DNA from 3 places in the Methylobacterium sp. C33D genome. Region 1 is predicted to be linked to each of the others. Evidence: predicted binding sites of a transcription regulator. Region 1 holds the regulator's gene; each other region holds the start of a gene.
The links. Region 1 encodes LexA, which represses DNA repair genes until DNA is damaged. Its sites were predicted from a motif close to TGTTCNNNNTGTGTTCNG; they were not measured.

Region 1 (5,141 bases):
ATTGACGGCCGGCTGTTCGTGCGCCCGGGGGCAGGGCGGATCGGGCGGATCGTCGGCGCGGGCCTCTCGGCGATCACCGGGACCCTGGCCACGACCCTGGTGGCGCAGGTCGCGACCGCGCCCTTCGCCACCTACCACTTCCAGACCGTCCAGCCCTTCGGCCTCGTCGGCAACGCCCTGACCCTGCCGCTCGTCTCCCTGGTGGTGATGCCCGCCGCGGTGATCGGGTGCCTCGCCTATCCCTTCGCCCTCGACCGGCCGGTTTGGTGGCTGATGGGGCAGGCGGTGGCCGGGATGCTGGCGATCTCGAACTGGATCGCCGGGTTCGAGCGGGCGATCCTGGTGCTGCCGGCCTTCGGCGCCGGGGCGCTGGCGCTGCTCACCGCCGGCCTGCTGCTGGCGACGCTGCCGGCCTCGCGCCTGCGCTGGCTCGCCGTGCCGCCGGTCCTGCTCGGGCTCGTCCTCGCGGCCCGGCCGGACCGCTACGACCTCTACGTCGACCGGCAGGGCGCGGGCGCCGCGGTGCGGGGGCCGGACGGGCGGCTCGCGGCCCTCGGAAGCCCCTCCGGCTTCGTCCTCGAGCAGTGGCTGAAGGCGGACGGCGACGGGCGGCGACCCGCGGCGCTGATCGTCCGGTCGGGCAGCGGGCGCTGCGACCGGCTCGGCTGCACCGCCAGGCTGCCGGACGGGCAGGCGGTCGCCCTGGTCCGGGACCGGCGGGCCTTCCCGGAGGATTGCGCCCGCGCCGCGGTCCTGATCACGGGCCTCGCGGCGCCGCCGACCTGCACGGGCCCCCTGGTGATCGACCGGCGGGTCCTCGCCGCCCGCGGGGCGGTGGCTCTCCGGACCGACGGCGACGGCTTCGCCGCGCGCTACGCCCGGGACGACGGCCGCGCTGTGCCCTGGCGGCCGGCCGCGGGGCGCGGGCCGGGAGAGCCGCGGCCGGTCACCGCGGAGCCGGGCGACCGCGCCGCGGAGGACGGGGTCGTCGCGACGCCGGAGGCCGACGCCGCGCCGGGCGGAGACCTCGCCCCCGGCGACGCGCCGGCCGAGCCGCTTCAGTAGCGGCGGACGAGGCTGACGAGGCGGCCTTGGATCCGGACCCGGTCGGGCCCGAGCACGCGGGTCTCGTAGGCCGGGTTGGCGGCCTCCAGGGCGATGGAGGAGCCGCGGCGGCGCAGGCGCTTGAGCGTCGCCTCCTCGTCATCGATCAGCGCCACGATGATGTCGCCGGTATTGGCCGTTTCCTGCTTGCGGATGACCACGAGGTCGCCGTCCAGGATGCCGGCCTCGACCATCGAGTCGCCGCGCACCTCGAGGGCGTAGTGCTCGCCGCCGGCCACGAAGTCCGGCGACAGGGTGATGGCGTGGCTCTGGTTCTGGATCGCCGAGACGGGCGTGCCGGCCGCGATCCGGCCCATGACGGGGATCGAGATGGCGCGGCCGGACTCGTCGATCATCCGCGTGCTCGCCGGGGCCGGCGGCGGCTTGGACTTGCCGCCCTCGACCACGCTAGGCGTGAAGCGGCGCGGCTCGGCGGGGGCCTGAGTCGCCGGGACGGCCTGGGTCAGGCTCTCGGGGATGCGGATCACCTCGATGGCGCGCGCCCGATTCGGGAGGCGCCGGAGGAAGCCGCGCTCCTCGAGCGCTGTGATCAGCCGGTGGATGCCGGATTTCGACTTGAGATCGAGGGCATCCTTCATCTCGTCGAAGGACGGCGGGACACCGCATTCCTGCATCCGGCTCTGGATGAATCGCAGGAGGTCCAGCTGCTTGCGCGTGAGCATCGACGGGGGACTCGCGGCTTGGCGGACCGCCACGTGACGGTCTCCGAAACAAATCACGAACAGGTTAAACGTTCCGCAAGTGTTCCGCAAGAGCGGCACCGCTCCGCTCGGCGCGCCGCGGCGCGCCCGCGGGAGAAGGCCGAGAAACGCATTGACGGCGCAAGCGGAGCCGTTTCAATGCACCGCGGTGCCCCGCCGGGCAGGCGGCGGATCCGGGGCGCGGGCTGGGACCCTCATGGAATGACGAGGATGCGACGACCCGCGGCTCTGCTGCCCCTCGGCCTCGCCGCCCTCGGCCTCGCCGGCTGCACCACCGGGTTCTCCTACATCTCGCGGAACTACGTGGCGCTCACCCCCCAGGTCGTGACGATCGGCTGCAAGGAGCCCTACGAGGTCTACGACAACCGGCAGCTGCGCCGGATGCTGATCGTCTCCAACGCCCTGCGCGAGTACGCCGGCTGCAATCTGAGCGAGGTCCGGATCGATCCGGAGCCGGACGCCACCCGGGTGAAGCGCTTCCGCACCGCCGCCCGGGCCTATCTGGACGAGACCGTGCGCGAGGATTGCCGGGTCACCGGCGAGACCGTGTTCGATCCGCTGAAGACCGAGTTCGCCTACGCCTGCGACGCGCCGATCGAGAAGCGCGGCACGGTGGTCCCCCGCCTGCCGGGCCGCAATCCGGGTCTCGGCGTGCGCTGACCGGCCGGCGGCGCGCCCTCAGGCGCCCGGTTTCGGGAAGGTCCGCTCCGCGGCGTCGCCGGCCGCGGCGAGCAGGGCGCGGGCGAAGGCCCGGGCCTCCGCCCGGTCGAGCACGATCGCGGCCGTGACCGGCGCGCCGCCGAGGTCGGCCAGGGCGAGTTCCAGGCGCACCCCGTCGGGCACGGCGCTCGCCTGCAGGCTCCAGCCGGAGCCCCGATCCGTGCTCTCCGCCATCTCACGCTCCTCCCGCCCGCCCCGGGAAAACGCCGCAGGCGCCCGCCGGAACCGGCCGTACCCGGGACTGTTCCCGAGCCGTGCCCAGCGCTTCCCTGCCTCGCCTGTCCTCTTACCTCAAGGCCGCGGGTCCCGGACTCGTGGTGATGCTGGCCGATACCGATGTCGGAAGCCTCATCACGGCGGCCCAGAGCGGGGCGCGCTGGGGCTACGCGCTGCTGCTCCTGCAGATCCTGCTGGTGCCGATCCTGTACGTCGTCCAGGAGCTGACGGTGCGGCTCGGCACCGCCACCGGCCGCGGCCACGGCGCGCTGATCCGGGAGCGGTACGGGCCGTCCTGGGCCTGGATCTCGTACGGCGGCCTCGTGGTCGCCGGGCTCGGCGCCATCGTGACGGAATTCTCCGGCATCGCCGGCATCGGGGACCTGTTCGGGGTGCCGCGGCTCGTCAGCCTCGGCCTGCCGGCCGGCCTGCTCCTCGGGCTCGTCCTCACCGGCAGCTACCGGCGCGTCGAGGTCGTGGCGATCGTCGTCGGCCTGTTCGAGCTGGTCTTCGTCGGGCTCGCCGTCGCGGCGCGGCCGCACGTGTCCGAGATCGTCGCCTCCTTCGGGCACATGCCGCTGGGCGACGGCCAGTTCAGGGTGCTGATCGCGGCCAATATCGGCGCGGTGATCATGCCGTGGATGATCTTCTACCAGCAGTCGGCGATCGTCGATAAGGGCCTGGGCTGGGAGCACGCGCGGCGCTCGCGGCTCGACACGCTCGTGGGCGCGGTGGTCTCGCAATGCGTGATGGGCGCGATCCTCGTCGCCGCCGCCGCCACGATCGGCAAGGCCGGGCAGGGCAGCGCGAAGGGACTCGAGACGGTCGGCGACCTCGCGGGCGCCTTCACGCCGGCCCTCGGGCCTTGGCTCGGGCAGGTTGTGTTCGGGGTCGGCATCATCGCGGCGGCCTTCGTGGCGCTCAACGTCGTGGCCCTGGCACTGGCCTGGGGATTCGGCGACGTGACCGGCCGGCCGCACTCCCTGGAGCAGTCGCCCCGGGAGGCGCCGGCCTTCTACGGCGCCTTCGCGCTCGCGGTCGCGGCGGGGGCGGGCGCCGTGCAGCTCGTTCCGAATCTCGTGGCGCTCAACATCGCCGTGGAGGTGATGAACGCCCTGCTCCTGCCGCTCGCGCTCGGCCTCCTGATCCTGCTCGCTACCCGCGGCCTGCCGGAGGGCCAGCGCGTGGAGGGCGCCTACAAGTGGGTGGTCTACGCGGTCTCGGGGATCACCGTGGCCTTCGCACTGGTCGGCGTGCTCGACGGGGTCGGCCTGCTCTGAGCTCATTGACGCGGCCGGCGCGATGATGTCTCCCGCGGGCTCCGATCAGGTGGAGTTCGAACATGCAAGAGATCTGGTTCCGCACGGGCGAGGCCACGGTGCTGGCGGCCGAGGGCCAGTACACCGACGCCATGCCGGAGGTGCTGATCGGCTCGGTGCGCGGTCCGGTCGGCCAGGCCTTCGCGTCGATGATGGGGCAGGTCCAGGGCCACACGCGGATGTTCGTGGTCCGCGACCTCAACCAGCTCGTGCGCCCCGCCACGATGATGACCACCAAGGTCACGATCCACACGGCCGAGTATGCCGAGCTCCTCGGCGGCGTGGTCCAGGCCGCCACCGGCGACGCGATCGTGGACTGCATCATCGAGGGCATCCTGCCGAAGGACGGGCTCGACGAGCTGTGCATGATCATCATGATCTGGCTCGATCAGCGCTGCGCCGAGGACGACAACCTCGACCAGAAGGACCTCTACCGGACCAACTACGAGGCGACGAAGCTCGCCATCGCCCGCGCCCTCAAGGGCGAGCCGACGGTCGACGAGCTGATCGCCAACCGGAAGACCGTGAAGCACTACGCGCTCGACGGCGTGATCGAGTACTGAGCGGGCGCTCGGCGGGGCACGCCGCCCCGTCATCGCGCGCGGCGAAGCGCGCCGGGGCAGCGCGCGCTCGGTGATTGTGGCGCCGCCTGGATCGCTTCGCTGCGCCCGCGAGGACGGCGGTCCGGGGTTCGACGGGCGCCGGAACACCGCACGTCCGGGCGCGCGCCAGGGTCGAGCGGGCGTCGAGATCGGCCATCGCGCAGGCGAGACCGAAGCCGGGGAGGACCGGACGGTCGCCCCCGGTCAGGCGGCTATCCCGGCGGGATGCGCCCCACCGAGCAGAGGGTCCGCATCGTGGTGCTGCCCGGGTCGGTGTAGCAGGACGCCGACCAGCCGTTCTGCTGGATGAACGACTTGCGCCGCTCCGCCAGCGCGGTCCGGTAGGCGGTGGCGATGATCGGCTCGACGGTCGCGGCCGGTTGGCCGACGAGGATCTCGGAGGCCACCGACAGGTCGCGGAAGAAGGTCGCCGAGGGGCTCGGCTCGGCGGAGGTCGC
Region 2 (5,141 bases), on a different contig from region 1:
GAGGAGCTGGGCCCGGTCGATCATCGCGTCGAGACCCGCGTGGACCAGATCGAGAAGCACCTTCCCGTCGGCGATGTCGCGCGCGCGCAGCGCCTCGGCCTCGATGCCGGGCGGCCTGCCGCGGCTGAGCGCGTCCGTGACCGCTACGCGGCGCCGCGCCGACTCACCCTCGAAGTTGCTGGCTCCCGCCTTCTCGAAGGCGGTACGCAGGGCGACCGGGACGTCCCCCGTGAACAGGCCGACGACTTCCCCCCAGTCCGCCATCAGGCGTCCCCGCTCCTCGGCCGCCGCGACGATCTCCTCCTGCGACCAAGCCGCCTTGGCAGCCACCGAGGTTTCGATACGGCGCCAGGAATTGCCGAGGGCGACCCGCGTCGCCCAGCTGGCGCGCTTGATGTCGAGGGCCTTCGCCACCGCCGCGTCACGGCGCGGAATGGCCGCGTCCACCGCGGCGTTGGTTGCCGCGAAGGCGTCGAGGAGGCTCGTGACGGCTGTGTCGAAGGTCTGTCCGAACGCCGCATCGCGGCGCTCCCTCGGGAGCGCGACGACCGTGTCGATCTGTGGCCTCAGCGCGGCCAAGGTCGCTTGCGCACTCCGAAGCGGCTCCAGCGTTGCCTGGACCGACGGCACGGCGAGGTCGCGCACGAGGGTCCAGAATTCGCTCTCTGCGTCCATCAGGGCCTGCCGCTCGGACAGCTGATCCGCCCTGTCGGCAACCGAGATCGGCCCCTCAACGGCCAGGACCTTCTGAACGATGCCCCGCGCCATGCGGGCCGCCATCACCGATCGGAGCAACGTGCGGCTGACACGCGTGAGCGTGACGACGCGCTGCCCCTCTCGCGCATGCTCCACGGCGCTCAGAAGCGTGTCTGTACGCACCGCAATCAGCATCACCCCCATACCCAGCAATACTAATCCGATGACCGAACCTATTGAAAATCTAAAATATCGAGACAAAGCGAGACCCTTCTTGAAAAAGAACCGGAAAACGACTTCATAGATGACGAAAGATCTTCGCTGTCAACCTCGGATTTACGACTCAATCGAAATGTGTATTCTGACAAACACGGTTAAACCTCAGGTCAACAAGCCAAGTATTCGCGCGGTCGAACTCCTCATCTCCGCGAGGAGCGCGGTATGTCGCCGTGTCGATCTGAATTCGAGATGGATGATCGGTCGCTGATGCACCGACAGCGGAGTCATTTCGCCCGAAGAGCGCTCCGCTCGTACGATCCCGGCTCGCCGGGCTCGACGCCCCGCCGGCTCAGAACAGCGTCAGCTGTGCCCCCGGCTTGCGGAAGGACTCCCGATTCAGCTCCATCCGGCCGAAGGCGAAGCCGAGTCGCGTGCCGGCGAGGCGGACCCGCTGACCGATCATCGCCGCGTAGGCCCCCTCCCCGCGGAAACGGTGGCCGAAGCGCGGGTCGTTCTCGCGCCCGCTCCGGGCGTCCCGCAGGAGCGCGAAAGCCCGCGCCCGACGCTCCGGATAGTGCTCGGCGAACCAGTCGGCCACGAGATCGGCGACTTCGCCGGGGAGGCGCAGCAGCGCGTGGCCGATGCGCGTCGCACCGTGCGCGCGCGACTCGGTCAGGATCGATTCGATCTCGTGATCGGTCAGGCCGGGAATGACCGGCGAGACGTTCACCATGACCGGCACCCCCGCCGCGCTCAGCGCGCGCATCGTCGCGAGCCGCTTGCCCGGCCGCGGCGCCCGCGGGTCGAGGCGGCGTGCGAGGCCCGGATCCAGCGTGGGCAGCGAGATCGCCGCCAGCACGAGGTTATCCGCCGCCATCTCGGCCAGGAGGTCGAGGTCGCGCAGCACCAGGTCCGACTTCGTGGTAATGCTGACGGGGTGGCGGGCCTCGCGCAGCACCTCCAGCACCGCGCGGGTGAGCCGGTGCTCCCGCTCGACCGGCTGATACGGGTCGGTAGCGGTGCCGAGGGCGATCGTCTCGGGTCGGTAGCCTGGCGCGGCGATCTCGCGGGCGAGGAGCCGGGCGGCGTCCGGCTTGGTGACGATCCGCGACTCGAAGTCGAGCCCCGGCGACAGGCCGAGCCAGGCATGGGTGGGGCGGGCGTAGCAGTAGATGCAGCCGTGCTCGCAGCCGCGGTACGGGTTGATCGACCGATCGAACGGGATGTCGGGCGAGCTGTTCCGGGCGATGATCCGGGCCGACCGCTCCGGCGTGACGTGCGTGCGCAGGGGTGCCGGCGCGTCGGTCGTCCAGGTCTCGTCGTGGAACGCCTCGTGCCGGGCGGATTCGTACCGGCCCGTCGGGTTGGCGGTCGCGCCGCGCCCACGCCGGGCGGCCGGATCGGCGGCGCTCGGGCCGAGTCGCGGCGCGGCCCCGGGTGCGGTCCCGTCGCGCGTGTCCCCCATGACGCCTCGTCCTCCGCCCGGATCGGGACCGGAACATAGAGCGAACACGACGTCGGCAAACGCCTCTTTTTCAGGCAAATCCGGCTCCATCGCCCGTCCGGGCCGCGGCGCGTCCGCGCGGAGGCGGCGGGGCAGTTTACGGCGGCGCAGAATCGTCTATGCGCGCGCTCATGCTCTCAGCCGTGACCTATCTGGCCGAACCGGCCGATCCGGACGCGATCGATCGCCTGGCCGACACGCTCAGCGTGCTCGTCTCCGGCGTGGCCGGCGGCCTCGTCGGCGACGCGGTGATCGTCGCGGGCCGCGAGAGCGAGGCCGTGGCGGCCGTCGCGGAAGCCACGGGCGCGACCCTCGTGCTGCACCGGGGCGGGAATCCCTACGCGGCGGGTGCCGCCGCGGCCCGGCGGGACTGGATCCTGTGCCTGGAGGCGGGCGACGTCCCGGCCGAAGGCTGGATCCGCACCCTGGACCGCTTCGTCGGGACGGCGCGGCCGGAGACGGCGCTCGGCCGCCTGCACCGACCGGCCGGGAGCTGGCTCGGCGGCATCGTCAGACGGGTGGAGACGGTCGCCGGCGCCCGGCAGGCCCGGGCCGGCGACGTCGTCCGGCGCGAGGCGCTGCGTGCCGAGGGCGCGTTCGCGGGCCGCCTCAAGGTCAGGCCGCTGATCGCGCGCGTGGAACGCGCCTGACCCCACGGATCCTGGCCGGAAGAATCTTGCGCCGACTCACGTTGTTGTCGGTCGATTTGCCTCTACAACTCTGGAAGCGTGACAGAATCGTCGCCGCCTCCGGGCGTGTCGACGCGTGCCGAACCGCCCCGACCTCGAAGGATGGTGCCATGGATTCGTCGGGCCTGATGGGGCGCAAGTCGGTCGAGGACATCGTCGAGAGCGGCGAGGGCGAGCAGCAGCTCTCGAAGTCGCTCGGCGCCCTCTCGATCACCGCGATGGGCATCGGGGCGATCATCGGCGCCGGCATCTTCGTCCTCACCGGCACCGCCGCGGCCCAGTATGCCGGGCCGGGGATCATGCTGTCCTTCGTGCTCGGCGGCATCGCCTGCGCCTTCGTCGGCCTCTGCTACTCCGAGATGGCCGCGCTGATCCCGGTGGCCGGCTCCAGCTACACCTACACCTACGCGACGCTCGGCGAGTTCTTCGCGTGGCTGATCGGCTGGGACCTGATCCTCGAATACGCCATGGGCGCCGCCACCGTGGCGGTCGGCTGGTCGGGCTACGTGACCAGCATCCTGAAGAGCGTCGGCATCGTGATCCCGGCGCAGTTCGCCAACGCGCCGGGCACGCCGATCGAGGGCGGCGGGACCGCGCTGCTGAACCTGCCGGCGGTCCTGATCGTGGCGCTGATCACGATCCTGCTGATGCGCGGCACGAAAGAATCGGCGCGCTTCAACAACATCATGGTCGCGGTGAAGCTCACCGTCGTGGTCGCCTTCATCGCCCTGGGCTGGGGCCACGTGAACGCCGCGAACTGGAGCCCGCTCATCCCGGACAACGACGGGACCTTCGGCCATTTCGGCTACAGCGGCGTCCTGCGCGGCGCGGGCGTGGTGTTCTTCGCCTTCATCGGCTTCGACGCGGTCTCGACCGCCGCCCAGGAGGCGCGCAGGCCCCAGAAGGACATGCCCATCGGCATCCTCGGCTCGCTGGCGGTCTGCACGATCCTGTACGTGCTCGTCGCCGCCGTGCTGACCGGGCTCGTGCCCTACAAGGACCTGAACGTCCCGGACCCGATCGCCAAGGGCGTCGACGTGATCGGCATCGGCTGGTTCGCCCTCCTGATCAAGCTCGGGGCTCTGACCGGGCTGACCACGGTGATCCTCGTCCTGCTCTACGGCCAGAGCCGGATCTTCTTCACCATGGCGCAGGACGGCCTGCTGCCGAAGATGTTCTCCCGCGTCCACCCGACCTACCAGACGCCGTATCGCAGCCAGGCGCTCATCGGGGCCGCGGTCGCCGTGGTGGCGGCCCTGGTGCCGATCCACATCCTCGGCGAGATGGTCAGCATCGGCACGCTGGCCGCCTTCATCCTCGTCTGCGGCTCGGTGCTCTACCTGCGGCGGGCCGAGCGCCACATGGAGCGGCCGTTCCGGGCCCCCGCCGTGCCGGTCGTGCCGATCCTCGGCATCCTGTCCTGCCTGCTCCTGATGGTCGGCCTGCCCCTCGACACGTGGCTGCGGCTGGTGATCTGGATGGCGATCGGCCTCGTCGTGTACTTCTTCTACGGCCGCAAGCACTCGGTCCTGCGCCGCAAGGAGGGGACTCTGGCCTAGCGCCGCCTCAGACCGTGAGGCTCGCGCCGCGCCGCAGGTGCTCGTCGAGGCGCGGCATGATCTCCACGAAGTTGCAGGGCCGGTGCCGGTAGTCGAGCTGCTGGGCCAGGATCCCGTCCCAGGCGTCGCGGCAGGCACCGGGAGAGCCCGGCAGCACGAACACGTAGGTCGCCCGCGCGACTCCCGCGGTGGCGCGGGATTGCAGGGTCGAGGTCCCGATCTTGTCGTACGAGATCCGGTGGAACACGGCCGAGAAGCCGTCCATCCGCTTCTCGAACAGCGGTTCCAGCGCCTCGGGGGTGACGTCGCGGCCGGTGAAGCCGGTCCCGCCGGTGGTGATGACCACGTCGACGCCGGGATCGCGCAGCCACGCCTCCACCCGCGCCCGGATCGCCGGGATCTCGTCCGGGACGATCGACCGGGCCGCCAGGGTGTGCCCTGCCTCGGTGAGGCGCTGAGTCAGGGTGTCGCCCG
Region 3 (5,141 bases), on a different contig from region 1:
ACGGTCCGCAGGTGCTGTGGCCGCGCCACTGCGTCCAGGGCAGCCCGGGCGCAGCCTTCGCGCCGGGCCTCGCCACCGACCGGGCGAGCCTGGTGGTCCGGAAGGGGCTGGATCCCCGGGTTGACAGCTACTCGGCCTTCCTGGAGGCCGACCGGGCCACGCGCACCGGCCTCGCGGGGGCGCTCCGGGAGCGCGGCATCGCCCGCGTCGCCGTGTGCGGCCTCGCAACCGATTTCTGCGTCGCCTGGAGCGCGCTCGACGCGCGCGACGCGGGGTTCGACGTCTGGGTGGTGGAGGATGCCGTGCGCGGGATCGACGTGGACGGATCCCTCGCGCAGGCCTGGGCGGAGATGGAGGCGGCGGGCGTCCGCCGGATCGCGGCGGCGGAGATCGGCTGAGGCGCTGCGGTGACCGGGAGGCGAACCGCCGCACGCCGCGCGGGAGACCGTCCCCGCCCCGGTGCGTTGGCCCGACATCAGCATCCGACAGGAGCCCGCATGTCGTCCAAGCACCCGAAGACCGACACCCCGACCGACGCCGACCTCAAGGGCAATCCCGGGATCGGCACCTCGAAGGGCATGAGCGGCGCCGACCCGGCGGATCTGCAGGCGGATTCGACCTTCGAGGGCGACGTGGACAACGAGACGAAGCTCGACGGCGGCATCGACCCGGACCACCGGCCGCGCAAGAACGCGTGACCGAGAACGTGTGACCGGATGCCCGGGCCGGCGCGGCCCGGGCCGATCTCAGCGACTGCGCGCCGGCGCCTTCGGCCGCCGCGGAGCGGGGGCTGCGGGCCCGGCGCTCGGGCCGCCTGCCGGAACGTAGATCTGGGCCGGGCTCGCGGTGTAGCCGCGCAGCTGAGCCGCGTCGGCGGCCCCGAAAGCGGATGTGCCGTCGGCGCGGGCGGCGGCCGCCGCGAGGACCGGGAGAAGCGCGGCGGCCAGGGCCAGGAGGGCGTACTTCGGCATGGGCAGGGTCCTCGTGCGCGCGCGGGCTCGAACAACCCCGATCCGTGCCGGATCGCTCCGCTCCGGGACCGATCTCACCTGCCCGACGTGCGGAACCGCACAGGCGCCGTGCCGCGCCTGACCGAGCGGGCGCTTGCCCCGGAGGCCGCGTCAGAGCGCCAGCCCGAGCTGGAGCGGCGCCTCGGGCGCGTCCTGCGCGAAGCCCGACAGCGACACCCCGATCAGCCGCGCGCTGCGCCGCAGGGGGAACAGGCCGGCGAGCAGGTCGAGGCCGATCCGCTCCAGCCCCGCCCGGTCGGCGACGGGGACGGGCAGCGACCGCGCCCGGGTGACCTGGGCGAAATCCGAGAACTTGAGCTTCAGGGTCACGGTCCGGGCGCGCATGCCCTTGGCGTCGGCCCCCGCCCAGACCTTGTCGAACAGCGGCGCCAGCCGGGCGGCCAGGACCTCGAAGGCGGCCGTGTCGTCCGAGAAGGTGGTCTCCGCCCCGATCGACTTGCGCACCCGGTGGGCGCGGACCGGCCGCGCGTCGATCCCGCGGGCAACCGCGTGGTAGTAGGCGCCCGCGGAGCCGAAGGTCTCGCGCAGGCGCTCCGGCGTCCAGGCGCGCAGATCCGCCCCGGTCTCGATCCCGAGCCGCTTCATCCTCGCCTCGGTGACCGGGCCGACGCCGTGGAACCGGCCGATCGGCAGCGCGGCCACGAAGTCCGGCCCCATGGCGGGGGTGATGACGAACAGGGCGTCGGGCTTGCGGTGGTCGGACGCCACCTTGGCGAGGAACTTGTTGTACGAGACCCCGGCCGAGGCGATCAGGCCAGTGCGCTCCAGGATCTCGGCCCGGATCGCCTTCGCCACGGCCGTCGCCGTCGGCAGCCCCAGGAGGTTCTCGGTGACGTCGAGATAGGCCTCGTCCAGGGCCACCGGCTCGATGATGGCCGTGTGCCGGGCGAAGACCGCCCGGATCTCCTCGGAGACTGCCCGGTAGACCTCGAAGCGCGGCTTCACGAACAGCAGGTCCGGGCACAGCCGCCGCGCGGTGGCCGACGGCATGGCCGAGCGGACGCCGAATCTGCGCGCCTCGTAGCTCGCCGCCGCCACGACGCCGCGCTCCCGGGAGCCGCCCACCGCCAGCGGCCGGCCGCGCAGGGCGGGGTCGTCGCGCTGCTCCACGGAAGCGTAGAACGCGTCCATGTCGATGTGGATGATTTTTCGGAGCGCGACCTCCGGATCCATCGCCGCCTCGGAGATCCGCCCTCGGTTCCTGCTCTGTTCTGAATGAGCGCGGCGGGGCAGCGGGGTCAAGGCGTGTCGGCCAGGGCTCAACAGGAGTCCGGCCCACGCCCGTCGTCGCGAGCGCAGCGAAGCGACCCAGGCAACGCGACGTCCGTGAGCGTAGCCAGCCGGGTGGCTTCGCTGCGCTCGCGAGGACGGGGTTCGCCTTACGCCACGCTGCCGTACAGGTCGTAGGCCTCGGCCCGGTCGATCTTCACCGTGACGATGTCGCCGACCCGGACCGGGCGCCGGAAGGCGGCGTGGACGGTGCCGTCGATCTCCGGCGCGTCGGCCTTGGACCGGCCCCGCGCGACCCCGCCCTCGACGGCATCGACGATCACGGGGAGCCGCTTGCCGACCTTGGCCCGCTGAAGCCGCAGCGCGATGCCGTTCTGCGTCTCCATGAACCGGCGCTTGCGCTCGGCCTTCACCGCCGGGGGCACGAGGTCGCCCAGCGCGTTGGCGGTGGCGCCCGCCACCGGCTCGTACTCGAAGCAGCCGACCCGATCGAGCTTGGCCTCCTGCAGCCAGGCCAGCAGCTCCTCGAACTCGGCCTCGGTCTCGCCGGGGAAGCCGACGATGAAGGTCGAGCGGATCGCCAGCTCCGGGCAGGTCTGCCGCCAGCTCCGGATCCGGTCGAGCTGCCGCTCCTGGTTGCCGGGCCGGCGCATCCGCTTGAGCACGGAGGGGCTCGCGTGCTGGAGCGGCATGTCGAGATAGGGGAGCACCTTGCCCTCGGCCATCAGCGGGATGACCTCGTCCACGTGCGGGTAGGGGTAGACGTAGTGCAGCCGCACCCAGGCGCCGAGCTCGCCGAGTTCGTTGGTGAGGTCGTAGAACTTCGCGCGGACCTGACGGTCCTGCCAGGGGCTCTCAGCGTAGCGGATGTCGACGCCGTACGCGCTGGTATCCTGGCTGACGACCAGCAGCTCCTTCACGCCGGCCTTCACGAGCTTCTCGGCCTCGCGCAGCACGTCCGCCGCCGGGCGGCTGACGAGGTTCCCGCGCAACGACGGGATGATGCAGAAGCTGCAGCGGTTGCTGCACCCCTCCGAGATCTTCAGGTAGGCGTAGTGGCGCGGGGTGAGCTTGATCCCCTGCGGCGGCACGAGGTCGAGGAACGGGTCGTGGGCCGGCGGCACCGCCTCGTGAACGGCGGCCACCACCGATTCGTAGGCCTGCGGCCCGGTCACCGCCAACAGGTCGGGATATTTTTCGCGGATCTCCTCCGGCTGCGCGCCCATGCAGCCCGTGACGATGACCCGTCCGTTCTCCGCCATGGCCTCGCCGATCGCCGAGAGCGACTCCGCCTTGGCCGAGTCGAGGAAGCCGCAGGTGTTGACGATCACCACGTCGGCGCCGTCGTGCCGGCGGGCCAGCTCGTAGCCCTCCGCGCGCAGGTGGGTGAGGATCCGCTCGGAATCGACCAGCGCCTTCGGACAGCCCAGCGAGACGAACGAGATCTTCGGGGCCGAGGCCTTCGGGGCGGATGGGGGAAGGGAGGTGGCAGTCATGGGCGCATTCGACGGGTCGGACGCCACCCGCGCGCGTGGCCGGTGAGACAGCCACACGGAGCGCGAGGACGAGAATTCGGAATCCCGCTCCTATAGCGGTTCCAGGCCGCCCGCGCGAGGCCGGCAGCCGCAGGGGTGGCCAGCCGCGACCGCGAGGCTTTCCGAAAAGCAGAAATGTGACGATCTCGCAGAAGTTTGTCGGACGAACCTGAGGCAGAACATCAAGACTCGGTGCGGTCGCCCTGCGCCTGGGACGCGTCCAGCCTGCACCTCACGGCGTGTGCCTGCGTGGAACTGCCGCTTCCCCCGCGGCACCGCCTGTGCGACGGCAGCATGACGCACAGCCCGAGGATACGGCCCCGAACCCGGTCATGTGGACCCGAGAGATCCCCTTCATCGATCCCGTCGCGGCCGCCGCCCGGCTGCGGTCCCTGCCGGGGCTCGCCTTCCTCGACAGCGCCATGCGGCACGACCCGCTCGGGCGTTACGCGATCGTGGCCGCCGACCCGTTCGCGCGCTTCCGCTTCCGCGACGGGGTCGCGACCCTGAATGGCACTCGCGTTCCGGGCGGCCCCTTCACGGCCCTGCGCGCCTGCCTCGCGCCCTACCGGATCGCGCCCGACCCCGAGAACCCCTTCCCCGGTGGGGCGATCGGCTACTTCGCCTACGATCTCGGCGCGGCTTTGGAGCGGGTCGCGGCGCCGGCCCGACGGGCGGGGCTGACCGACGACATCGCCCTGAACCTCTACGATACGGCCCTGGTGATCGATCAGGCCGCCGGCACGGCCCGGCTCGTCGCCACCGGCTTCCCCGCGCTGGAACCCGCCGCCCGGCAGGCCCGCGCGGAGGCGCGGCTGGCGGCCTTCGCAGACCGGCTCGGCAGCGAACCGGCAGAGGCCCCGGGCCGATCCGGAAAACAGCTCACGTGGCGCTCGAACTTCGACCGGCAAACCTATGAGGATGCTGTCGAAAAGGTCCGCGCTTATATCCGCGCCGGCGACATTTACCAAGCCAACATCGCCCAGCGCTTCAGCGCCGACCTGCCGGCGGATTTCGACGCCTTCGCCCTCTACCGGCGCCTGCGCGCCACCAACCCGGCGACCTTCGGGGCCTATCTGGAGTGGGAGGGGCTGACGATCGCCTCGTCCTCGCCCGAGCGCTTCATCCGGCTGGACGGCCGGCACGTGGAGACGCGGCCGATCAAGGGCACCGCCCGCCGCCTCGACGATCCGGAGGCCGACCGACGGGTCGCCGAAGCCCTCCAGGCCAACGTGAAGGAGCGGGCCGAGAACGTCATGATCGTCGACCTGCTGCGCAACGACCTGTCGCGGGTGTGCGAGCCCGGCAGCGTCGCGGTGCCCACCCTGTGCGGGCTGGAGACCTA

Region 2: the regulator LexA is predicted to act here: its motif matches at 2,410-2,427, upstream of ACLBXO_RS04380 (PA0069 family radical SAM protein).
Region 3: the regulator LexA is predicted to act here: its motif matches at 2,228-2,245, upstream of dinB (DNA polymerase IV).

Annotation. Positions count from the first base shown of each region.
Region 1 covers NZ_JBKFAV010000020.1:46,371-51,511, reverse strand. The annotation lists gene ACLBXO_RS17330 (ComEC/Rec2 family competence protein) at 1-1,065, shown strand, start outside; gene lexA (transcriptional repressor LexA) at 1,059-1,787, opposite strand; gene ACLBXO_RS17320 (hypothetical protein) at 2,037-2,486, shown strand; gene ACLBXO_RS17315 (hypothetical protein) at 2,505-2,720, opposite strand; gene ACLBXO_RS17310 (NRAMP family divalent metal transporter) at 2,867-4,042, shown strand; gene fae (formaldehyde-activating enzyme) at 4,105-4,644, shown strand; gene ACLBXO_RS17300 (hypothetical protein) at 4,896-5,141, opposite strand, start outside.
Region 2 covers NZ_JBKFAV010000004.1:168,334-173,474, forward strand. The annotation lists gene ACLBXO_RS04375 (methyl-accepting chemotaxis protein) at 1-780, opposite strand, end outside; gene ACLBXO_RS04380 (PA0069 family radical SAM protein) at 1,265-2,380, opposite strand; gene ACLBXO_RS04385 (hypothetical protein) at 2,539-3,069, shown strand; gene ACLBXO_RS04390 (amino acid permease) at 3,219-4,667, shown strand; gene moaB (molybdenum cofactor biosynthesis protein B) at 4,675-5,141, opposite strand, start outside.
Region 3 covers NZ_JBKFAV010000005.1:121,390-126,530, forward strand. The annotation lists gene pncA (bifunctional nicotinamidase/pyrazinamidase) at 1-398, shown strand, start outside; gene ACLBXO_RS05195 (hypothetical protein) at 498-698, shown strand; gene ACLBXO_RS05200 (hypothetical protein) at 747-971, opposite strand; gene dinB (DNA polymerase IV) at 1,122-2,204, opposite strand; gene rimO (30S ribosomal protein S12 methylthiotransferase RimO) at 2,411-3,757, opposite strand; gene pabB (aminodeoxychorismate synthase component I) at 4,129-5,141, shown strand, end outside.